4 regions of the Enterobacter sp. PL_is514 genome follow, and region 4 is predicted to be linked to each of the others. Evidence: predicted binding sites of a transcription regulator. Region 4 holds the regulator's gene; each other region holds the start of a gene.
What was found. The regulator LexA, encoded in region 4, represses DNA repair genes until DNA is damaged. The targets are predictions, from matches to a motif close to TNCTGTATGTACATACAGNA.
Positions count from the first base shown of each region.

Region 1: a site for LexA is predicted at 3,240-3,259, ahead of sbmC (DNA gyrase inhibitor SbmC). Genes of this name have one in related genera too.
Region 2: a site for LexA is predicted at 3,443-3,462, ahead of rmuC (DNA recombination protein RmuC). Genes of this name have one in related genera too.
Region 3: a site for LexA is predicted at 2,679-2,698, ahead of dinB (DNA polymerase IV). Genes of this name have one in related genera too.

Region 1 covers NZ_JBVPGN010000028.1:190,126-195,991, forward strand. Annotated here, with positions in the region: gene plaP (putrescine/proton symporter PlaP) at 1-231, shown strand, start outside; gene sbcB (exodeoxyribonuclease I) at 354-1,790, opposite strand; gene dacD (serine-type D-Ala-D-Ala carboxypeptidase DacD) at 1,989-3,155, shown strand; gene sbmC (DNA gyrase inhibitor SbmC) at 3,275-3,748, shown strand; gene AC0TNG_RS07135 (FUSC family protein) at 3,841-4,899, shown strand; gene AC0TNG_RS07140 (DUF496 family protein) at 5,058-5,393, shown strand; gene AC0TNG_RS07145 (gamma-glutamylcyclotransferase family protein) at 5,441-5,776, opposite strand; tRNA gene AC0TNG_RS07150 (tRNA-Asn) at 5,830-5,866, opposite strand, start outside.
Region 2 covers NZ_JBVPGN010000024.1:62,825-68,690, reverse strand. Annotated here, with positions in the region: gene ubiB (ubiquinone biosynthesis regulatory protein kinase UbiB) at 1-504, opposite strand, end outside; gene ubiJ (ubiquinone biosynthesis protein UbiJ) at 501-1,106, opposite strand; gene ubiE (bifunctional demethylmenaquinone methyltransferase/2-methoxy-6-polyprenyl-1,4-benzoquinol methylase UbiE) at 1,120-1,875, opposite strand; gene rmuC (DNA recombination protein RmuC) at 1,942-3,399, opposite strand; gene udp (uridine phosphorylase) at 3,540-4,301, opposite strand; gene AC0TNG_RS01985 (dienelactone hydrolase family protein) at 4,557-5,363, shown strand; gene AC0TNG_RS01980 (family 1 glycosylhydrolase) at 5,402-5,866, shown strand, end outside.
Region 3 covers NZ_JBVPGN010000032.1:27,591-33,456, forward strand. Annotated here, with positions in the region: gene AC0TNG_RS11750 (NADH:ubiquinone reductase (Na(+)-transporting) subunit D) at 1-568, shown strand, start outside; gene nqrE (NADH:ubiquinone reductase (Na(+)-transporting) subunit E) at 575-1,171, shown strand; gene nqrF (NADH:ubiquinone reductase (Na(+)-transporting) subunit F) at 1,182-2,405, shown strand; gene nqrM ((Na+)-NQR maturation NqrM) at 2,405-2,608, shown strand; gene dinB (DNA polymerase IV) at 2,716-3,774, shown strand; gene pepD (cytosol nonspecific dipeptidase) at 3,851-5,308, opposite strand; gene gpt (xanthine phosphoribosyltransferase) at 5,569-5,866, shown strand, end outside.
Region 4 covers NZ_JBVPGN010000031.1:66,007-71,872, reverse strand. Annotated here, with positions in the region: gene gntU (gluconate transporter) at 1-650, shown strand, start outside; gene plsB (glycerol-3-phosphate 1-O-acyltransferase PlsB) at 755-3,175, opposite strand; gene AC0TNG_RS11310 (diacylglycerol kinase) at 3,330-3,698, shown strand; gene lexA (transcriptional repressor LexA) at 3,807-4,415, shown strand; gene dinF (MATE family efflux transporter DinF) at 4,479-5,816, shown strand.

The DNA of each region.
Region 1 (5,866 bases), on a different contig from region 4:
GTTATCTCTCAGTTCTGGATCCGTGAAAAGCGTAACAAGACGCTGAAAGATCACTTCCAGTATCTGTTCCTGCCGATGTGTGGTGCCCTGACCGTAGGTGCGCTGTGGGTTAACCTGGAAGAGAGCTCGATGGTGCTTGGCCTGATTTGGGCGGGTATCGGCCTGGTTTACCTGGCCTGCGTCACGAAGAGCTTCCGTAACCCGGTTCCTCAGTACGAAGACGTCGCGTAAGACTGTGTCGGGTGGCGGCTACGCCTTACCCGACCTACATACCCCGTAGGCCCGCGTAAGCGAAGCGCCACCGGGCAAAAAAAAGCCGGAGACATCGCCTCCGGCTTTTTTATACCCATCGATCAAACTATCTCTTGCGCGTACTGGAACAGGGATTTCAGCAGCGCCTGTTTCTCAGCATTCCCTTCATACTGGCCATAAAGCATTTCCAGCTCCTGGGCGTAGCTGTGCAGATACTCTGGCGTAAAGACGTTGCGACGGTGCTGCAGCCAGCGTTCCTGCTCTGCTTCATCCAGGGTTCCCGGGTAGTTACGCGCGCGATAATTAAACATCAGCTTTTCAATGCGTTTATCGGCGAAGGTGATATCCAGCGCCGGTAAGTTACGCGGCTCGGTTTGCAGAACGATATTCATTGCAGCGCGATCGGCATCGCTGAAGAAACCATTATAGAGCTGGGCATCCACGTTTTCTGACGGTACGAACGGCTCGGCTTCGGCAAAAATGGCGACCACCTTCTCGCGCACCTGCGGGTTTTCGCGCAGCACTTTCAGGTTATCGAGGCAGTGCTGCCGGTTAATGCCCAGCCTGTCTGCATCTTCAGGGCGCAGCGTATTGGCCTGCGCCAGGACCGGACATTTATTGATATGCACCAGTTTGACCGGCACCGCAGGCAGATCGCCGAGTTCATTCTTCGGCGTGTACAGCCGTTCGCGCAGGGTATCGCTGTCGAGCTCCAGCAGCGGCGATATATCGCCGGCCAAATCCACCATAATCACCGCATTGCGGTTGTCCGGATGCCAGGCCAGCGGGGCGACCCAGCTGGTATTACCGCGCCAGGCGCCAAACATGCCGGAAATATGCACCAGCGGCTTCATCTGCGGCACATCAATCAGCGTGGTCAACTTCTGTTTACTGCGGTGGCTCAGCAGATACTCGAACAGTCGTGGCTGCGCGCTTTTCACCAGCTTCGCCATGGCAATGGTGGCATAGACGTCGGCCATCGCGTCGTGAGCATTGCTGTGCTCAATACCGTTGGCGCGGGTCAGGTGTTCCAGCCGGAAGCTGGTCAGCCCTTCCTCATTTTCCGGCCAGTTAATGCCTTCGGGACGCAGGGCGTAGCAGGCGCGCATGATGTCGAGTAAATCCCAGCGCGAATTGCGGTTCTGCCAGCTCCAGGCGTAGGGATCGTAGAAGTTACGATAGAAGATATTGCGCGTCACTTCGTCATCGAAGCGGATGTTGTTGTAACCGACCACGCAGGTATTGGGGACGGTAAACAGGTCGTGGATGCGTCGGGCGAATTCTGCCTCGTTAACGCCTTTTTCCCGCGCTTCCTGAGGAGTGATCCCGGTGACCATCACCGCGCCGGGCTGCGGCAGATAGTCATCCGCAGGCTTGCAGTAAAAGACCTCTGGCTCGCCAATGATGTTGAATTCGTCGTCGGTACGGATGGCGGCAAACTGCGCCGGTCGGTCCAGCGCCGGGTGAGTGCCAAAGGTTTCATAGTCATGAAATAAAAAAGTCGGGCGAGCGGCAGAGTCAGACACCAGTAATACCATCCTGTTAAAAAATGACGTCACTATGGTAAACGATCGTGCGGTCGAGACCGAATAAAAAGCACCTCCACGTTGCAGATTTGCGCGCCAGCTTCAGAGAAAAATCTGCGTTCTGTCACATTTTTTTGCAATTAAGCCAGGTAACGACATCAGAACTCCCGTAAAAAGGTCATCGATTTTTAATGACCTGAGGATATACCGTTGAAACGCCGTCTGTTTATTGCTGTTTCTTTACTCGCTTCGAGTGTCTCATCTGCTTTTGCGGCCGAACCACTGGATTTTTCGCCGCAGCCTCCGGCCATTCAGGCTGGCTCCTGGGTGCTGATGGATTACACGACTGGTCAGATCTTAACGGCGGGCAACGAACATCAACAACGCAATCCGGCGAGCCTGACCAAGCTGATGACGGGGTATGTGGTGGATCGGGCCATTGATAGCCACCGCATTACCCCGGACGACATCGTCACCGTAGGGCGCGATGCCTGGGCAAAAGGGAACCCGGTGTTTGACGGTTCATCGCTGATGTTCCTGAAAGAAGGCGATCGCGTCTCCGTGCGCGACTTAAGCCGCGGCCTGATTGTCGACTCCGGCAACGACGCATGCGTGGCGCTGGCCGATCACGTGGCGGGCGGTCAGCCGCAGTTTGTGAAGATGATGAACGACTACGTGCAGAAGCTGAACCTGCGCGATACGCATTTTGAAACCGTCCACGGGCTGGATGCGCCGGGCCAGCACAGCTCGGCCTATGACCTGGCCGTACTCTCCCGCGCCATCATCCACGGTGAGCCCGAGTTTTATCATATGTACAGCGAAAAGAGCCTGACCTGGAACGGGATCACCCAGCAAAACCGTAACGGCCTGCTGTGGGATAAAACCATGAACGTGGACGGGCTGAAAACAGGGCATACCTCGGGGGCGGGTTTTAACCTGATTGCGTCCGCCGTTGACGGCCAGCGCCGGTTAATCGCGGTAGTGATGGGGGCGGACAGTCCGAAAGGGCGCGAAGACCAGGCCCGGAAACTGCTGCACTGGGGGCAGCAGAATTTCGATACAGTGCAGATCCTGCATAGCGGTAAAAAAGTGGGGACAGAGCGGATCTGGTACGGCGATAAGGAGCAGGTGAAACTGGGTACCGACCAGGACTTCTGGCTGGCCCTGCCGAAAGCGGAAGTGCCTAACATCAAAGCCAAATACGTACTGGATAAAAAAGAGCTGGAAGCGCCGATCGCCGCGCACCAGCGGGTCGGGGAGATCCAGCTCTACGACCGCGACAAAGTGGTGGCGCACTGGCCGCTGGTGACGCTGGAAGCCGTTGATAAAGGCGGCCTGTTCTCTCGGCTGAGCGATTATCTGCACCACACGCTCTAACGGCAGATGAGCAGACTGGCAGGGTTGCGAGTCTGCTCACATAATAAACACTCCTCGTTTGCTGATAATAGTAATCCGGTTTTATAGTGTATAAATATACAGTAATAAGCGGAGGCAGCATGGACTACAGCATTAAGCAGCAACAGAAACGTAAGATTGCCGGTTTTCATTTGGTCGGACCGTGGGAACAAACGGTAAAACAAGGCTTTGAACAGCTGGTGATGTGGGTCGATGGGCGTCACATTGAGCCGCTGGAGTGGGTGGCGGTTTACTACGATAACCCGGATGAAGTCCCGCCAGAAAAACTGCGCTGTGATACGGCCGTTACGGTACCGGATGATTTCGTTATCCCGGAAAACAGCGAAGGCGTCATGATGACGGAAATCGCGGCCGGGGATTATGCCGTGGCGACGGCGCGCGTGGAAAACTACGACTTCGCCACGCCGTGGTATCAGTTCTTCAATTCCCTGCTGCAGGACAATAAGTACCAGATGGCGCTCAAACCCTGCTTCGAACGCTATCTCAATGACGGCAATGCGGACGGTTACTGGGATATCGAAATGTATATCGCGGTAGAGCATAAAACGGTTTAAGCCTGCTAAGTGAAGGGTTTTTCAGCCGGGAGCGATCCGCCCGGCCGAAAACACAGTACAATTGTGATTTGCCGTGTAGCTGGAGAGCGGGTGTGCGTCCCGACAAATCATTAACCCCTTTTGAAATTCGGTTGTACAAACACTACCGCGTGGTGCATGGATGCCGCATCGCGCTGGCTTTCGTGCTGACGTTTGTACTGGTGCGTTTATTGGATGTTCCGGAAGGGACGTGGCCGCTGATCACGCTGGTGGTGGTGATGGGGCCCATCTCGTTTTGGGGGAACGTTGTTCCGCGCGCCCTGGAGCGCATTGGCGGGACCGTGTTAGGTTCGGCTCTGGGGCTTATCGCCCTCAAGCTGGAGCTTATCTCGTTTCCGGTGATGCTGGCATGGTGCGGTGCCGCCATGTTCCTGTGCGGCTGGCTGGCGTTGGGTAAAAAGCCGTATCAGGCGCTGCTGATCGGTATTACGCTCGCGGTGGTGGTCGGTGCGCCCGCCGGGGATATGACCACGGCGCTGTGGCGAAGCGGGGATGTCATCCTGGGTTCACTGCTGGCGATGCTCTTCACCGGTATCTGGCCGCAGCGTGCTTTTCTGCACTGGCGTATTCAGATGGCCAGCTACGTCACCGCGTTTAACCGCGTCTATCAAGCCGGTTTTTCCCCGAATCTGGTTGAACGCCCGCGCCTGGAAAAGCACCTGCAGACCATCCTTAACGACGTGGTCAAAATGCGCGGCCTGATCACGCCCGCCAGCAAAGAAACCCATATTCAGAAATCGATTTTTGAAGCCATCCAGACGGTAAGCCGCAATCTGGTCTGCATGCTTGAGCTGCAAATCAACGCACACTGGGCCACGCGCCCAAGTCATCTGTTGATGCTTAACGCGCAGACCCTCAAAGAGACCCAGCAGATGACGCAGCAAACGCTGTTGACCATCGCTCATGCGCTCTATGAAGGGAACCCGCAGCCGATACTGGCCAACAGCGAGCGACTGAACGAGATTGTCGCGGAGCTGAAGCAGTTAATCAATGAACGCCAGAGCGATAACGTGGCGGAAACGCCTATTCATGGCTACGTCTGGCTGAGCATGGAACTGGCGCGGCAGCTTGAGCTGTTATCGCACCTGATTTGCCGGGCGCTGCGCAAATAAAAGGCGTATGTGACGGCTGCTGCTTCGATTCAGCAGCAATTGGGGTTATGATAGCTTTAAACGATATACTCATTGTCATTCGCAGCCGCTGTCAGTAAGGTTATTGTTACAACGGTTGCCTTAACGAATCCGAATCTCACATTATCAGGGGTGTAAAAATGGAAACTACCAAGCCTTCGTTCCAGGATGTTCTGGAATTCGTCCGCCTGTTCCGCCGCAAAAACAAACTGCAGCGTGAAATCCAGGACGTTGAGAAGAAGATCCGTGACAACCAGAAACGTGTTCTGCTGCTCGACAACCTGAGCGACTACATCAAGCCAGGCATGAGCGTTGAAGCTATTCAGGGCATCATCGCCAGCATGAAGAGCGACTATGAAGACCGTGTTGATGACTACATCATCAAAAACGCTGAGCTGTCCAAAGAGCGTCGCGACATCTCCAAGAAGCTGAAAGTGATGGGCGAAATCAAAAACGGCGAAGCAAAAAGCGAGTAATCGCAGCGAATAGTGAAAAAGGCTCTCTGGTGACAGAGAGCCTTTTTTTATGACGCAGAATGGGGCTGTAGCTGATAAATCCAGGCCTGGACCTGCTTGCCTTCAGCAGTGGTCACCGTGACCTCAACCCGATCGTAGCCGTCTTCAAACTCATCCAGCATTGGCCAGTGTGCGGCAAGGCTATCAGAGATAAACAGATAGCCTTCGACGCGGGGTCCGTTAGGGTGGAGCACGATCCCCGGAAAGTCCGCCGCAGCGCCCCAGCCGCGTTCGTAAAACGTACCGGATACGGAACCGGCCAGCCATTCGCCGCCAATCTTTTCAAGAATATGCGCATTAGAGTGGCCCGGTCGCAGCGTGCCGTAGACAAACAGAGCGTTCATTTTCCCTCATCCGCAAAGCAAAAAGCCTGCTTTAAAAGCAGGCTTTTTAAATTTGGCTCCTCTGACTGGACTCGAACCAGTGACATACGG
Region 2 (5,866 bases), on a different contig from region 4:
CTTCATGTCCGCTTTGATGATGGGCAGGATGTCCGGACGAATGACCTTAATAACGACTTCTTTGCCGTTTTCTTTCAGACGTGCGGTATGCACCTGCGCGATAGAGGCCGATGCCAGTGGGTGAATGTCGAAATCGTCAAACCAGGTCTCGACGGGTACATTTCCCATCGCCTCTTCAATTTGCTTTTTCGCGCGCGCACCGTCAAACGGTGCGACGCGATCCTGCAGCATCGCGAGCTCATCGGCAATAAGCGGCGGGAAGAGATCGCGGCGGGTCGACAACATCTGTCCGAATTTAATCCAAACCGGACCGAGCTCCTGCAGCGCGAGACGCAGACGCTCACCCAGCGGTTGACCTTTATGGCGATTGGGCATCCAGAACAGCATCCGCCGCCAGATACGAAGCGGCAGCGTGATACGCATTTTGGGGATAAGCTCGTCGAGCCCGTAGCTCAAAAAGGTGCGAATAATAAAATAGAGGCGCCGAATTTCACCAGGCGTCATTTGCCCTCCAGTTTTTCCAGCCGTTTGGTTAACGCATCAACCGCACGTTCAACAGCAGCGGTCTCTTCCGCAAACCACGCCACTTCCAATGGCCCGGGTGCCATTCGCCACTCCTCCGTCAGCACTTCCGCCGCATAGCGTTGCTGACGATGCAGGCTTTTACGCGCAAAGGAGGCGCCACCATGAAGGACTTTCCCGATGCCTTCAGCGGCGATGTCGCCGATAAAAGGCGCGAGCAGCTCTGCCGGGTCGAACTCCGCCAGATCGGTGAGCGCAACGAAGTTCTGCACGACCTGAATGTCGCCTTCCACTTCCAGCTCACCGCTGCGGATAAGCGCCGTTAATTGCTGGCGATCGCGCAGTTTTGGCAGCACGCTCATGTGCGTGATGACCGAGCAGTCGGCTTCACCTTCCCACTCCCCCAGTACGTCAAGCTGGCGTTCGCTGAAGACCAGTACAAGCGGCGTCGATAACTCTTTTAAAACAATGCGCAATACCTTCCCGTTTAGCCGCTGACGCGCAGCTTTCAGCGCCGGAGCGCGATACAGGAAAGCATTCAGTACATTCTCGATGCCTGCGGAGACTAAGGGTTTAAAGGGCACGGGACACCTCCACTCAGAATTTGTAACCGCGATGCAGCGCGACGACACCCGCCGTCAGGTTGAAATATTCAACGTTCTCAAATTCTGCATCCTGCATCATGGCTTTTAAGGTGTCCTGATCCGGGTGCATACGAATAGATTCCGCCAGATAGCGGTAACTTTCCGCATCATTCGCCACCAGCTCACCGATGCGCGGCAGCACGTGGAAGGAATAGGCGTCGTAGGCTTTGCTCAGCGGCTCAATGATCGGTTTCGAGAACTCGAGCACCAGCAGGCGTCCACCCGGTTTCAACACGCGGTACATGGAGCGCAGCGCCTTTTCTTTATCGGTCACGTTACGCAGACCGAAGGAGATCGTGATGCAGTCAAAGGTATTGTCCGGGAACGGCAGCGCTTCGGCGTTTGCCTGAACATATTCCACATTCCCCACCACGCCGATGTTACGCAGCTTTTCGCGGCCCATTTTCAGCATGGAGTCATTAATATCGGCGAGGACAACGCGCCCGGTTTCGCCCACCAGGCGAGAGAATTTCGCGGTTAAATCGCCCGTACCGCCGGCTAAATCCAGCACCGTTTGTCCGCGACGCACGCCGCTACAGTCAATGGTGAAGCGCTTCCACAAGCGATGAATGCCGAACGACATCAGGTCATTCATTACATCGTACTTCGCCGCCACGGAATGAAATACGTGGGCCACCATGTCAGCTTTCTGCGCTTTGGCGACAGTCTGAAAGCCAAAGTGCGTTGTGTCTTGTGAATCGTCAGCCATCTCAGAGCCTGCTTATCAGTAAAATGTTCGTGAAGTGTAACAGATTGGGCGCGTTTGCCCTACGTTTCAACCACCGCGAAAGAAACGCGCTGGAGTCTCGTCTGGTGATAAATCCACCGCTAACGTATTGTCTTCACTGTTTGTCTTTTGTTCGTCCGCACCTTCTCTCAGGCGAAACTCGTCGTCCTGGGCGGTGGCCTGTTCCACCAATTCCGGATTAATCTCGCGTTTAACCTCTACCCCCAGGCTGCGGAATGATTCGGCCTGCGCCAGCAGATTGCCGCGTCCCGAGGCGAGTTTTTTCATCGCCTGGCGGTAGTTATCCTGCGCACGATCCAGGCTCTGCCCGACTGAGGACATGTCGTCCACGAAGAGGCGCATTTTGTCGTACAGCTTGCTGGCATGATCGGCAATCTGCTGCGCGTTGCGGCTCTGGTGTTCATAGCGCCACAGGTTCGCAATGGTACGTAACGCCACCAGCAACGTGGTAGGGCTGACCAGCATAATGTTATTTTTGAGCGCTTCGGTGATGAGTTCAGGCTGCCTGTCGAGTGCCAGCAGAAACGCGGGCTCTACCGGAATAAACATCAGGACATAGTCCAGCGAGCGAAGACCCGGCAACTGCTGATAGTCTTTTCTGCCGAGCAGGCGAATGTGGTTACGCACGGAGGCAATGTGCTCCTGCAGCGCCGATTCGCGGGTGTAGTCATCCTCCGCGTTGAAGTAACGCTCATACGCCACCAGGGTCATTTTGGCGTCAATCACCACATCTTTACCCTGCGGCAGCCGCACAATCACATCCGGCTGCATGCGCGAGCGGGCGTCGTTTTCGATACTCACCTGCGTTTCGTATTCATATCCTTCCCGCAGGCCGGAGGCTTCCAGTACGCGGGTCAGCACCACTTCTCCCCAGTTGCCCTGGGTTTTGTTATCCCCTTTGAGCGCGCGGGTCAGGTTAACCGCTTCCTGCGCCATCTGGGCATTCAGCTGCTGGAGATTGCGAATCTCATGCGCCAGGGTGTGCCGCTCGCGGGCTTCCTGACCAAAACTGTCCTGCACCTGACGACGAAAACCGTCCAGTTGTTCACGCAGCGGCGTCAGCAGGCTGTTAAGGCTCTGGCGGTTCTGTTCATCAACGCGACGGTTGCTGTGCTCGAAAATACGGTTGGCGAGGTTCTCAAACTGTTCGCTGAGGCGCTGCTCGCTGTTGATCATCTGGCGGATTTTGTCTTCCGCATGCAGCTGAGTGGATTCAAGGCGGGTGGTCACTTCGCGGAGATCGGCCTCCAGCGAGGTGTTGATATCACGGAGATTGCGCAGCTCGTTGTTAAGCAGCTCGCACTCGTCGCGCCAGTGGTCACTCAGGGCAAGCTGCTGCTTTGCCGCACTTAATTCAGCGACGATCTCTTCGCGCTCTGCCAGCTGATCGGCCTTCTGCTGTGCATGCTGATAGCTGGAAATGAGCCAGCCTATCGCCACGCCCACCAGCGCAATCACCGCATAAATCAGGACTGAGATATCCACAATGCCCCCTGCATCAACGTATTACCCGCACAAAATAAGATTGTGCTGTATAAACGTCCAGTTTGAAAGGGTTTTCCTGCGAGGCGCTACGCAAAAAATAAAGGCCGAACGTGTCGGCCTTTGATTTCGAAAGGAGGGGACTAGATCAGGCGACGCGCGGCTTCGACCACGATTTTCACTGCATGGCTTTCGGTCTGCTTCATGGTTTCGGCGTTCGGGATCTCCTGCTGGGTACGGTTGACGATAACGCCCGCCACCATACCGGCACGCAGACCCTGGCTTGCGCACATGGTCAGCAGCGTGGCGGATTCCATTTCGTAGTTCATCACACCCATTGACTGCCACTCTTCCATGGAGCCTTTGAAGCGGCTTACCACGCGGCCAGAGAAGGTGTCGTAACGCTCCTGGCCCGGGTAGAAGGTGTCGGAAGAGGCGGTTACGCCCACGTGGGTGGTGGCACCCACAGATTTTGCGGCTTCAACCAGCGCGGTGGTGCACTCGAAATCCGCCACTGCCGGGAATTCCATCGGTGCAAAGTGCAGGCTTGCACCGTCCAGACGGACGGACGCGGTCGTGACCAGCACGTCGCCGACGTTGATGTGCGGCTGGATAGCGCCGGTGGTACCGATACGCAGGAAAGTACGAATGCCCAGTTGCGCCAGCTCTTCAACAGCAATAGACGTAGACGGACCACCGATACCGGTAGAGCACACGATCACCGCTTTGCCATCCAGCTCTGCGCGCCAGGTGGTGAATTCACGATGGGCTGCCAGCTTAACCGGCTTATCCATCAGCGCGGCGATCTTTTCCACACGCTCTGGATCGCCAGGGACGATAGCGAGCGTAGCCCCTTGTAAATCGTTTTTAGTGAGGCCGAGATGAAAAACATCAGACTTAGACATAGGTGACTCCTCTGTGGGTCGGTTAGTCAGAAGAAGTAAAACGGTACTTTACAGAAGCAGTAAGCATAATTTCGTGACGCATCTCACCATGAATGAAAATGATTGCATCGAATTTCCATTAAAAAGTGATTTACATCACATTAACAAGTTATATCGTCAGGTGCTGCACAAAAGATAGACCGTTTAAGGCACTGTGAGTTGTTAACCTGGTGTCTATATTTACCTTTGCGCTAACTGATTGGTACGGAGAATGCCATGACTGAAAAAACCGGTTTTGCACCTGCTGCGGCCCCGCATGCCTCAACCATCGTCTCAACGTCTGAAGATGCCATCACCGCGGGTGAGACCTCCATTCCCACGCAGGGAGAGAACATGCCTGCTTACCACGCACGACCAAAATCGGCAGACGGCCCGCTGCCCATCGTGATCGTGGTTCAGGAAATTTTCGGTGTTCACGAACACATTCGCGACCTCTGCCGCCGGCTGGCGCTGGAAGGCTATCTGGCCGTTGCGCCAGAGCTCTACTTCCGTCAGGGCGATCCGAACGACTACAGCGATATTCCCACCTTGCTCAGCAACCTGGTCAGCAAAGTCCCGGACGCGCAGGTGCTGGCCGACCTCGACCACGTCGCCAGTTGGGCGGCGCGCAACGGGGGCGATCCCCATCGTCTGCTGCTCACCGGTTTCTGCTGGGGCGGACGCATTAGCTGGCTGTATGCCGCGCATAACCCGCAGCTCAAAGCCGCTGTCGCCTGGTACGGCAAACTGGTGGGTGAAAAAACGCTGAATTCACCGAAACATCCGGTTGATATCGCCACCGAGTTGAATGCCCCCGTGTTAGGGCTTTACGGCGGTCAGGACACCGGTATTTCGCTGGATTCGGTAGAAACCATGCGCCATGCGCTCCGCGCGGCAAATGCGAAGGCGGAGATTGTAGTTTACCCGGATGCCGGGCATGCGTTTAACGCCGACTATCGTCCGAGCTATCACGCTGAATCGGCGAAAGATGGATGGCAGCGGATGCTTACGTGGTTCCGTCAGTACGGTGGTAAAAAAGGGTAAGCCTTTCCCATCATCATGACGCATAAGGAGTACGTGTTATGGACTATTCCCTCGCGTTTCCACACGGTTTTTTATGGGGCGGCGCGATTGCCGCCAACCAGGCCGAAGGCGCATGGAACGTGGACGGTAAAGGGCCGTCCGTTGCCGACGCTGTCGCCTGGAAACCCAACCTCTCCGTGAAAGATTACAGCGGCCATATGGCCCTGACGGACGAGAATATCCGCGACGCGTTTGAAGGTAAAAATGATGCGCTGTACCCGAAACGCCGCGGCATCGATTTTTATCACCACTATAAAGACGACGTCGCGCTGTTTGCTGAGATGGGTTTTAAGGTGCTGCGCGTATCCATTGCCTGGTCGCGTATTTTCCCGACCGGAGAGGACGCCGCGCCAAACGAGGCCGGGCTGCAGTTTTATGAAGAACTGTTCCGCGAGCTGCGTCGTCATAACATCGAGCCGCTGGTCACCCTTTCCCACTACGAAATGCCGCTGGCGCTGAGCGAA
Region 3 (5,866 bases), on a different contig from region 4:
CACGCTGCAGGTGCTGGGCGTCTGTTCGGCCCTGGCGGTAACGACCAAGCTGGAAACGGCGGTGGTGATGACGCTGGCCGTCACGCTGGTCACGGCGTTTTCGAGCATGTTTATCTCGATGATCCGCCACCACATTCCCAACAGCGTGAGGATCATCGTGCAGATGGCGATTATCGCCTCGCTGGTGATCGTGGTCGATCAGCTGCTGCGCGCCTTCGCCTATGAAACCTCCAAACAGCTCTCGGTGTTTGTCGGGCTGATCATCACCAACTGTATCGTCATGGGGCGTGCGGAAGCCTACGCCATGAAAATGCCGCCGCTGGCGAGCTTTATGGACGGTATCGGCAACGGCCTGGGCTACGGCGCGATCCTGCTGACCGTGGGGTTCCTGCGCGAGCTGATTGGCAGCGGCAAGCTGTTTGGCATCACGGTGCTGGACACGGTGCAAAACGGCGGCTGGTATCTGCCAAACGGTTTGTTCCTGCTGGCCCCTAGCGCATTCTTCATTATCGGTTTGCTGATCTGGCTGATTCGTACCCTGAAGCCAGAACAGCAGGAAAAGGAGTAACCGACGATGGCTCATTACCTGAGTTTGTTTGTGCGCGCGGTGTTTGTTGAAAACATGGCGCTCGCGTTTTTCCTCGGCATGTGTACGTTCCTCGCCGTGTCTAAAAAGGTCTCCACGGCATTTGGGCTGGGGGTGGCGGTCACGGTTGTGTTGGGGCTTTCGGTTCCGATTAACAATCTGGTGTACAACTTCGTGCTGCGGGACGGCGCGCTGGTGGAAGGGGTTGATCTCAGCTTCCTGAACTTCATCACCTTTATCGGGGTGATCGCGGCGCTGGTGCAAATCCTTGAGATGATCCTCGATAAGTACTTCCCGTCGCTGTACAACGCGCTGGGGATCTTCCTGCCGCTGATCGCGGTGAACTGCGCCATCTTTGGCGGCGTCTCGTTTATGGTTCAGCGTGATTACAACTTCAGTGAATCCGTGGTGTACGGTTTTGGTTCCGGCATCGGCTGGATGCTGGCGATTGTCACCATGGCGGGGATCCGCGAGAAAATGAAATATGCCAACGTGCCTGCGGGTCTGCGTGGCTTAGGGATCACCTTTATCACCACCGGTCTGATGGCGCTGGGCTTTATGTCCTTCTCCGGTGTGCAGCTATAAGGGCTAACAGATGGAAATTATCCTTGGCGTGGTCATGTTCACGCTGATTGTACTGGTGCTGTCAGGACTCATTCTGGCGGCGCGCGCGAAGCTGGTGAATTCCGGCGACGTGGTGATTGATATTAACGACGATCCGCAGAATCAGATCCGCACGCCGGCGGGAGATAAACTGCTCAACACGCTCTCAGGTAACGGTATTTTTGTCTCCTCAGCCTGCGGCGGTGGCGGCTCCTGCGGGCAGTGCCGCGTGACGGTAAAAGAGGGCGGTGGCGATATTCTGCCCACCGAACTGACGCATATCACAAAGCGTGAGGCAAAAGAGGGTTGCCGTCTGGCCTGCCAGGTCGCGGTGCGCCAGAACATGAAGATTGAGCTGCCGGAAGAGATCTTCGGCGTTAAAAAATGGGAGTGCGAGGTTATCTCTAATGATAACAAAGCCACCTTTATTAAAGAGCTGAAGCTGCGGGTACCGGAAGGGGAAGATGTTCCGTTCCGCGCCGGGGGATACATTCAGATTGAGTGTCCTGAGCATACCGTGGCGTATGCGGACTTTGACGTTCCGCAGGTGTACCGCGCCGACTGGGACAAATTCAATCTCTTCCGTTTTGTATCCGAGGTAAAAGAGCCGACGCTGCGCGCCTACTCGATGGCCAACTACCCGGAAGAGAAGGGCATCATCATGCTCAACGTGCGTATCGCCACGCCGCCACCGAATGTGCCGGATGCACCGCCGGGCGTGATGTCGTCATACATCTGGTCTCTGAAGCCGGGAGATAAGGTGACCATCTCCGGTCCGTTCGGGGAGTTCTTTGCGAAAGATACCGATGCGGAAATGGTCTTTATCGGCGGCGGTGCCGGTATGGCCCCGATGCGCTCGCACATTTTTGACCAGCTCAAGCGGCTCGGCACCAAGCGTAAAATCAGCTTCTGGTACGGGGCGCGTTCGCTGCGCGAAATGTTCTATGACGACGAGTTTGAACAGCTGGCGCGTGAAAACCCGAACTTTACCTTCCATGTGGCGCTCTCCGATCCGCAGCCGGAAGATAGCTGGACGGGCTATACGGGGTTCATCCACAACGTGCTGTATGAAAACTACCTCAAACAGCACCCGGCGCCCGAGGACTGCGAGTTCTATATGTGTGGTCCGCCGATGATGAACGCCGCCGTGATTAAGATGCTGAAAGATCTCGGCGTCGAAGATGAGAATATCATGCTCGATGATTTTGGAGGCTGATGATGCTGACGTTTCTGGCAACCTTTGTGGTTTTTGTGCTTGTCATCTTCGGCATGTCGTTAGGCTGGATCGTTAAACGGAAAAGCATTCAGGGCAGCTGCGGCGGTATTTCCTCCATTGGGATGGAAAAGGTCTGCGACTGCCCGGAACCGTGCGATGCGCGGAAAAAAAGAATGGCCCGCGAGCAGCAGCGCATCATTTAATCTGCCAGGTCGGGTAAGGCGAAGCCGCCACCCGACAATTCCCACGCACACTTCTCAATCCTCATTTGTTTACTGTATACTTATCCAGTTATGAGTGAGGGCTTACTATGCGCAAAATAATCCATGTTGATATGGACTGCTTTTTTGCCGCAGTGGAGATGCGTGACAACCCGGCGCTGCGGGATATTCCCATCGCCATTGGCGGCAGCCGCGTTCAGCGTGGTGTCATCAGCACCGCCAACTATCCTGCGCGCAAATTTGGCGTGCGCAGCGCCATGCCGACGGCGATGGCCTTAAAGCTTTGCCCTCATCTCACGCTTCTGCCCGGGCGGTTCGACGCCTATAAAGAGGCTTCCCTTCATATTCGGGAAATCTTTTCCCGCTATACCTCTCTGATAGAGCCGCTGTCGCTGGACGAAGCCTATCTCGATGTGACCGACAGCGTGCATTGCCACGGCTCCGCCACGCTGATGGCGCAGGAGATCCGCCAGACGATTTTCAACGAGCTGAATCTGACGGCATCGGCGGGGGTCGCGCCCGTTAAATTCCTCGCCAAAATCGCCTCCGATTTAAATAAGCCCAACGGTCAGTACGTCATCACGCCGGAAGAGGTGCCTGCGTTTTTGAAAACGCTACCGCTCGGTAAAATCCCCGGCGTCGGGAAAGTCTCCGCTGCAAAGCTGGAAAGCATGGGGCTACGGACCTGTGAAGACGTGCAGCGAAGCGACCTCGCCATGCTGCTGAAGCGCTTTGGGAAGTTTGGCCGCGTGCTGTGGGAGCGCAGCCAGGGGATTGACGATCGCGATGTGAACAGCGAACGGCTACGTAAATCCGTCGGCGTTGAGCGCACCCTCATTGAAGATATTCATGACTGGTCCGAATGCGAAACCATAATTACGGAACAGCTTTACCCGGAGCTGGAGCGACGCTTAAGCAAGGTGAAGCCGGACCTGCTCATCGCCCGACAGGGCATCAAGCTCAAATTCAACGACTTCCAGCAGACCACGCAGGAACACGTCTGGCCGCGACTGAATAAAGACGATCTTATCGCAACGGCGAAAAAGGCATGGGAAGAACGCCGGGGCGGGCGAGGGGTGAGGCTGGTGGGATTGCACGTCACGCTGCTGGATCCGCAGTTAGAGCGACAGCTGGTATTAGGATTATAAAAAAGCCCGGAGCGCTACGCTTACCGGGCCTGCGTTTTTCACCCTCTCCCTGTGGGAGAGGGCTGGGGTGAGGGTATTACTTAACGGGGATCGCTTTCAGCAGTTCAGTCAGCAGCGTCCAGTAATGGCCGACGCTTTCGATATGAACCTGCTCATCCGGCGAGTGTGGACCGGTAATGGTTGGCCCGATAGATACCATGTCCATGTCCGGATACGGTTTCTTGAACAGACCGCATTCCAGACCGGCGTGGATCACCTGAATGTTCGGGGTGCTGTTGAACAGACGCTGATAGGTTTCACGCACCAGCGCCATCACCGGAGAACTTGCATCCGGCTGCCAGCCCGGGTAGCTGCCTTTTGCAGACGTTTTCGCGCCCGCCAGCGTGCCCAGAGATTCCAGCATGCTCACCACGTACTCTTTACCGCTGTCGATCAGCGAACGGATCAGGCAGATAATTTCCGCGCTGTCGTCGCTCATGGTCACCACGCCCACGTTCAGTGAGGTTTCCACCACGCCTTTCGCCACGTCAGAGTTGCGGATCACGCCGTTTGGCGTCGCGTTCAGCAGCTGAACGAAGGTGTCACGAGACTTCGCGGTCAGCGCGGCTTTATCCGTGGAGACGGATTCCAGCACCACGGTCAGGTTCTTCTCTTTCGCTGACAGTTCGTTTTTCAGGATATCCAGGTACACGGTGGAGAGTTTTTTCAGCTCGTCGGCTTTTGCCGCCGGTACTGCCACTGTGGCGAAGGCTTCGCGTGGGATCGCGTTGCGCAGGGTACCGCCGTTGAAATCAACCAGACGCAGATCCAGCTCAGCCGCATGGCCTGCCAGGAAGCGCGCCAGCAGCTTGTTGGCGTTGCCCAGACCCAGGTGAATATCGCCGCCGGAGTGGCCGCCTTTCAGACCTTTCAGCGTCAGCTTGAAGGTCTGGAAACCGGCAGGAATCGCTTCGCGTGACAGCGGCAGGGTAGAGATGAAATCAATCCCGCCCGCGCAGCCCATGTAGATCTCACCTTCTTCTTCAGAGTCGGTGTTGATCAGGATATCCGCCTGCAGCCAGTTCGCCTGCAGACCGAACGCGCCGTCCATTCCTGCTTCTTCGGTCATGGTCAGCAGCACTTCCAGTGGACCGTGCTCAACGCTGTCGTCAGCCAGTACCGCCAGCGCAGAGGCCATACCGATGCCGTTATCCGCGCCCAGGGTGGTGCCGCGTGCTTTCACCCAGTCGCCGTCGATGTACGGCTGAATAGGATCTTTAGTGAAGTCGTGAACGGTGTCGTTGTTCTTCTGTGGCACCATGTCCAGGTGCGCCTGCAGCACAACCGGTTTGCGGTTTTCCATGCCTGCGGTGGCGGGTTTGCGGATCAGAATGTTGCCAACCTGGTCACGTTCCGCATGCAGACCTTTTTCCTTCGCCCAGCCCATAATATGTTCGGCAAGCTGTTCTTCATGGTAGGAAGGGTGTGGAATGGAGCAGATTTTGGCAAAAATATCCCACAGCGGCTGCGGAGATAGTTGAGACAGTTCAGACACGATAAGTCTCCTTGTCGAGGCGCTGCAAACAGGGTTGCAGGTCACAGGGTTAGCAGGTTAATAGTTACCACAAGTCAGGCTTGCGAGATGAAACTGAGAATACCACTTTCTCTGCTGGCTGGTAGCATAAAGCATGTAAAAACACAGGCAGAGGGCGCTAAACACTGGTTTTTAGTGCGCCAGATCTCTATAATCTCGCGCAACCTATTTCCCCCTCGAACACTTTTTAAGCCGTATAAAAACAGGCTGGGACACTTCACATGAGCGAAAAATACGTCGTCACCTGGGACATGTTGCAGATTCACGCACGCAAACTGGCTGCGCGTCTGATGCCTTCCGAACAGTGGAAAGGCATTATTGCCGTCAGCCGTGGCGGTCTGGTACCGGGGGCGCTGCTGGCACGTGAGCTGGGTATTCGTCATGTCGATACCGTTTGCATCTCCAGCTATGACCATGACAACCAGCGTGAGCTGACCGTGCTGAAACGCGCGGAAGGCGACGGTGAAGGTTTCATCGTGATTGATGACCTGGTGGATACCGGCGGTACTGCGGTCGCTA
Region 4 (5,866 bases):
CGCTGATCCTGCTCCCGCTGGTGCTGGTGGGTCTGAAAACCATCGCCGCGCGCTTTGTGCCGGTGGGTTCCAGCGCCTATGAATGGTTTGAGTTCATCGGGCACCCGTTCACGGCGATCCTGGTGGCCTGTCTGGTGGCGATTTACGGCCTGGCGATGCGTCAGGGGATGCCAAAAGACCGGGTGATGGAGATCTGCGGTGCCGCGCTGCAGCCTGCGGGGATTATCCTGCTGGTGATCGGTGCCGGCGGCGTGTTCAAGCAGGTACTGGTGGATTCCGGCGTGGGCCCGGCTCTGGGCGAAGCGCTGACCGGGATGGGCCTGCCGATTGCGGTAACCTGTTTCGTATTGGCTGCGGCGGTACGTATCATCCAGGGTTCCGCAACCGTGGCGTGTTTAACCGCCGTGGGTCTGGTGATGCCGGTGATTGAACAGCTGAACTATTCCGGTGCGCAGATGGCCGCGCTGTCTATCTGTATTGCGGGCGGTTCGATTGTGGTCTCTCACGTTAACGACGCGGGCTTCTGGCTGTTCGGTAAATTTACCGGTGCCACCGAAGCGCAAACCCTGAAAACCTGGACGCTGATGGAGACCATCCTCGGTACGACGGGTGCGATTGTCGGGATGATTGCCTTTACGCTGCTCAGCTGAGGGCAGTGATTTAACAAGTCTAAAAATAAGGCCCGGTAGCGTCAGCGCTTACCGGGCCTTTTTATTATCCAGGGCGTCAGGCCGGGCCATAACCCGGCATTGCGTTACTCGCCCTGCGTGGCGCTCTCAATCGTCAAACGCACGTCCGAGGTAATCAGCTCTGCCAGCATCTGGTATACCTTCAGCGTCTCTTCCGGCTCGGCATCACCCGTATCGCTGATGAAGCCTTCATCGCGCAGCGTCAGGACCAGGGAACTGAAGACCGCTTTGTCGAAGAATTCAGGAGCGTTAATGCCGTGCAGAACGGACAGGCGCTGGGCCAGCGTCCGGCTCTCTTTCTCCAGCGTACCGCGGTTGATAGACGGGTTCGCACTCAGCAGCCAGAACGTAATGGCGTAGCGCTGCAGCGTTTCGCGCGCACCGGCCGCCAGCAGCTGCAGGGTGCGGGAGCGTGACGGGTTGATGTGCAGCTCGTCGTTCGTGACGGTGATCAGCCCCTGACGACGCAGCTCTTCCGTCAGTTTATCCAGCTCGCCCGCCAGCTCATCCTTGCTCCAGCGCAGGAACAGCTCCGCTTTCAGCATCGGATAGAGCGTCTCAACGTGACGCAAGAGTTCCTGACGCGAAATACGGCGATGCTGGGTGATGATAGCCGCCATGAGCGACGGCAGCATCAGCATATGGGTGATGTTGTTGCGGTAGTAGGTCATCAGCACTGCCTGCTCGCGCGGCAGAATGATGATGTCGCCGATCGTGTCCTTTTCGACTTCAAACTTGTTCATCTGCAGCGCGTGATCGATAAGCTCACTAGCGGTCGCAGAAGGCACGGTTGAATCAACGGAATACGGCACGTTGCGCATCATGTCCAGGTAGCAATCCAGCTGCTCCGTGAGCTGTTCACGGGTCAGCGAGCGCTGACGCGAAGCCAGAAGTGCCGTACAGCACAGGTTCATGGCGTTAGCCGCACCGGCGTTGTTAATGCGCACCATCAGCTCGGACGCGATGCCGTTGACCGTTGGCGTCAGCCAGGCCGGACGAATCGCTTCGATAGGATCGATGGATTCGCGCCACTCGGGAACGTGATGGTTCAGGTACGTCATCAACGGCATTGGTTCGCCAAAGTTCACGTAGCCCTGACCGAGATTGCGCAGCTTGCTCAGGCCGCGCAGCATCTGCGGCAGGCTCTCTTTCTCTTTGGTCGCACCGCGCAGCTCTTTGGCGTACGTGCCCACTTCCATCACGTGCTCGTAGCCAATGTAGATTGGCACCAGCGTGATGGGACGGGTTCCTCCGCGCAGCATCGCCTGAATGGTCATCGACAGCGTGCCGGTCTTAGGATCGAGAAGACGTCCGGTACGGGAACGACCGCCCTCCACGAAGTACTCCACGGAATAGCCGCGGCTGAACAGCTCGCCCAGATACTCGCGGAACACGGTGGAGTAGAGCTTGTTGCCCTTGAAGGTACGACGGATAAAGAATGCGCCCAGGCGACGGAAAATCGGACCTGCTGGCCAGAAATTCAGGTTGATACCGGCTGCAATGTGCGGTGGTACCAGCCCCTGATGATAGAGCACGTAGGAAAGAAGCAGGTAGTCCATATGGCTGCGGTGGCAGGGAACATAGACAATCTCATGGCCATCATGCGCCAGCTGACGTACACGCTCGGCGTTATGAACGTTGATGCCCTGGTAGAGACGGTTCCAGGTAAAGCCGAGAATACGATCGGACAGGCGAATCATCTCATAAGAGAAGTTCGCTGCAATCTCTTCCATCAGCGCAATGGCGTTCTGCTGGGCTTTCTCATGCGATATTTTCTTGCTGCGCGCTTCGTCTTCAACGGCGCGGGCAATCGCTTTGGAGGCCAACAGCTTGTTGAACAGATCCTGACGCGCCGGGAGACGCGGCCCAACGGCAGCAAGGCGCTGACGGGCGAAGTGCATACGCGCCACGCGCGCCAGTTTTTGCGCGATGATCTTGTCGGTGCCGTGCTCGTCCGCCATTCGACGCAGCGAAACGGAAGGGGAGAAACGCACAAAGCTGTCGCGTCCCAGCCAGGAGACCGCGAAGAACTTCTGGATGCCGTTAAGCATGCGCAGCGGCGGGTTCTCTTCACCTTTTTCACGGCCCGGACGACGACCAAACATCACCGATACCGGCACCATCTGCACATCCAGATCGGGGTTGCTGCGGTGCAGGTCGAGATAGTCATGGAACAGCTTGATGGACTCTTCTTTTGGCGTGTAGTAGGTAAACACGCGCGGTCCACCGTGAATGAACACGTAGCGCGGCAGCAGCGTACCGTCAACTTCAAGCGGTTCAAGCGGGTCAGGTAAGTCATGCGCCAGACACTGGGCGCGAAGCGTCAGTAAGTCTGCCTTCGAGTTATAAGGCAAAACGTACATAATAGGACGTGACGTATCGAGTCCCAATTCCAGCGCGGGTTCTGCTGGGATAGACTTGCTTTTTACCAGGATGCTTAATGGTAAATTAAGTAATTTGTAGTAAATTCGTGGCCAGCCGGACATAAACGATGTAAAGCCTCTGGTTAATAATGCAATTGCGGCGCAAGGATAACAGAAAGCGCGCAAAATTTCTGTTGTTACCCGTCATACTTCAGGCTGTAGCGAAACGCGCTACAGTTCCTGTTACTGACGCTTTTTTTCATAAAAGGTTCTTTTAATGGCCAATAATACCACTGGGTTAACGCGTATCATCAAAGCCGCCGGCTATTCATGGAAAGGTTTCCGTGCCGCGTGGATCAACGAAGCCGCCTTTCGCCAGGAGGGCATCGCCGCTATCATCGCGGTGATCGTCGCCTGTTTCCTTGATGTTGATGCGATTACCCGCGTACTTCTTATCGGTTCCGTGCTTCTGGTGATGATAGTGGAAATTCTTAATAGCGCTATTGAGGCCGTGGTTGATCGCATTGGTTCAGATTTCCATGAACTTTCTGGCCGTGCAAAAGACATGGGCTCTGCTGCCGTGTTGCTGGCGATTATCACTGCCGCTATCACCTGGGTCACGCTGCTTTGGTCACATTTCCGATGAGCCTCGAGGAATAATTAAGTCCCTGGTTTTTTGTGCAGTTTTTGGTTCCAAAATCGCCTTTGACTGTATATACTCACAGCATAACTGTATATACACCCAGGGGGCGGAATGAAAGCGTTAACGACCAGGCAGCAAGAGGTGTTTGATCTCATCCGGGATCATATCGGCCAGACGGGTATGCCACCCACGCGTGCGGAAATCGCGCAGCGTCTGGGCTTCCGTTCTCCGAATGCTGCCGAAGAACACCTGAAAGCGCTGGCGCGTAAGGGCGTGATTGAGATTGTTTCGGGCGCGTCACGGGGTATCCGCCTGCTGGTGGAAGAAGAGACGGGCATTCCGCTGGTGGGGCGTGTTGCTGCCGGTGAGCCTTTACTGGCACAGCAGCATATTGAAGGCCATTACCAGGTCGATCCAGCCATGTTCAAACCGAGCGCTGATTTCCTGCTGCGCGTCAGCGGTATGTCGATGAAAGACATCGGTATTCTTGACGGCGATCTGCTTGCGGTGCATAAAACACAGGATGTGCGTAACGGCCAGGTAGTCGTCGCGCGCATTGATGATGAAGTCACCGTCAAACGTCTGAAAAAACAGGGGAACACCGTTCAGCTACTGCCTGAAAACAACGAGTTCTCCCCGATTGTGGTCGATCTTCGCGAACACAACTTCTCTATCGAAGGGCTGGCGGTTGGGGTCATTCGCAACGGCGAATGGCTGTAACCTCTTCCTGACAGGCTATGGCGCCGCTGTAGCCTGCTTCATTCTCCACACCCGGTATTTTTCATGTCACTGCTGACGGCATCCGATAAGGCATTGTGGCGTCTTGCTCTGCCGATGATCTTCTCCAATATTACCGTTCCCTTGCTGGGTCTGGTCGATACGGCCGTTATTGGCCATCTTGATTCGCCTGTTTATCTTGGCGGCGTGGCGATTGGCGCGACGGCAACCAGCTTCCTGTTTATGCTGCTGCTCTTTTTGCGTATGAGCACCACCGGGCTCACGGCACAGGCTTATGGTGCAAAAGATCCGCTGCGTCTGGCGCGCGCGCTGGTCCAGCCGCTGATCCTCGCGCTTGGCGCGGGGGCGTTAATCGTTTTATTGCGTGCGCCCCTGATCGACCTTGCGCTTCATGTTGTTGGCGGCAGCGAGGCGGTATTAGAGCAGGCGCGACGTTTCCTTGAAATCCGCTGGCTCAGCGCGCCCGCGTCACTGGCTAACCTGGTTCTGCTGGGGTGGCTATTGGGCGTGCAGTACGCCCGTGCACCCGTGATTTTGCTGGTGGTGGGTAACCTGCTCAATATCGTTTTGGATGTCTGGCTGGTCATGGGTCTGCATATGAACGTGCAGGGCGCGGCGCTGGCGACGGCGATTGCCGAGTACGGAACTTTTATTATTGGCCTGTGGATGGTCTGGCGCGTGCTGGCGATGCGCGGCATCTCCCTGGCGCTGCTCAAAACCGCATGGCGCGGCAATATCCGTAAGCTGCTGGCGCTTAACCGAGACATCATGCTGCGCTCGCTTCTTCTTCAGCTCTGCTTCGGGGCGCTGACGGTTTTCGGGGCTCGACTGGGGCCAGAAATCGTTGCGGTCAACGCAGTATTGATGACGCTACTGACCTTTACCGCCTACGCGCTGGACGGTTTTGCCTATGCGGTAGAAGCGCATTCCGGGCAGGCGTACGGTGCGCGCGAAAGCGGGCAGCTTCGGGACGTCTGGCGGGCAGCCTGCCGCCAGTCGGGACTGGTGGCGCTGGCGTTCGGTCTGGTTTACGCCTTCTTTGGTGAGCAGATCGTTGCATTGCTGACGTCTATCCCTGCGCTGCGCGAGCTGGCGAGTCACTATCTCATCTGGCAAGTCGTCTTACCGGTGGTCGGCGTCTGGTGTTATCTGCTGGACGGCATGTTTATTGGTGCGACGCGCGGAGCGGAAATGCGTAACAGTATGGCGGTTGCAGCGGCCGGGTTTGGTCTGACGCTGCTGACGCTCCCCTGGCTGGGTAATCACGGTTTGTGGCTGGCCCTGGCCGTTTTCCTCTCGCTGCGAGGGTTGTCGCTGGCGTTTATCTGGCACCGCCACTGGCAAAACAATACCTGGTTCTCTTCACGTCACGATATATCGTGACGGTTAAAGATTCCGAATATGAAACCAACTGCCGAATCCTTAACTACAAT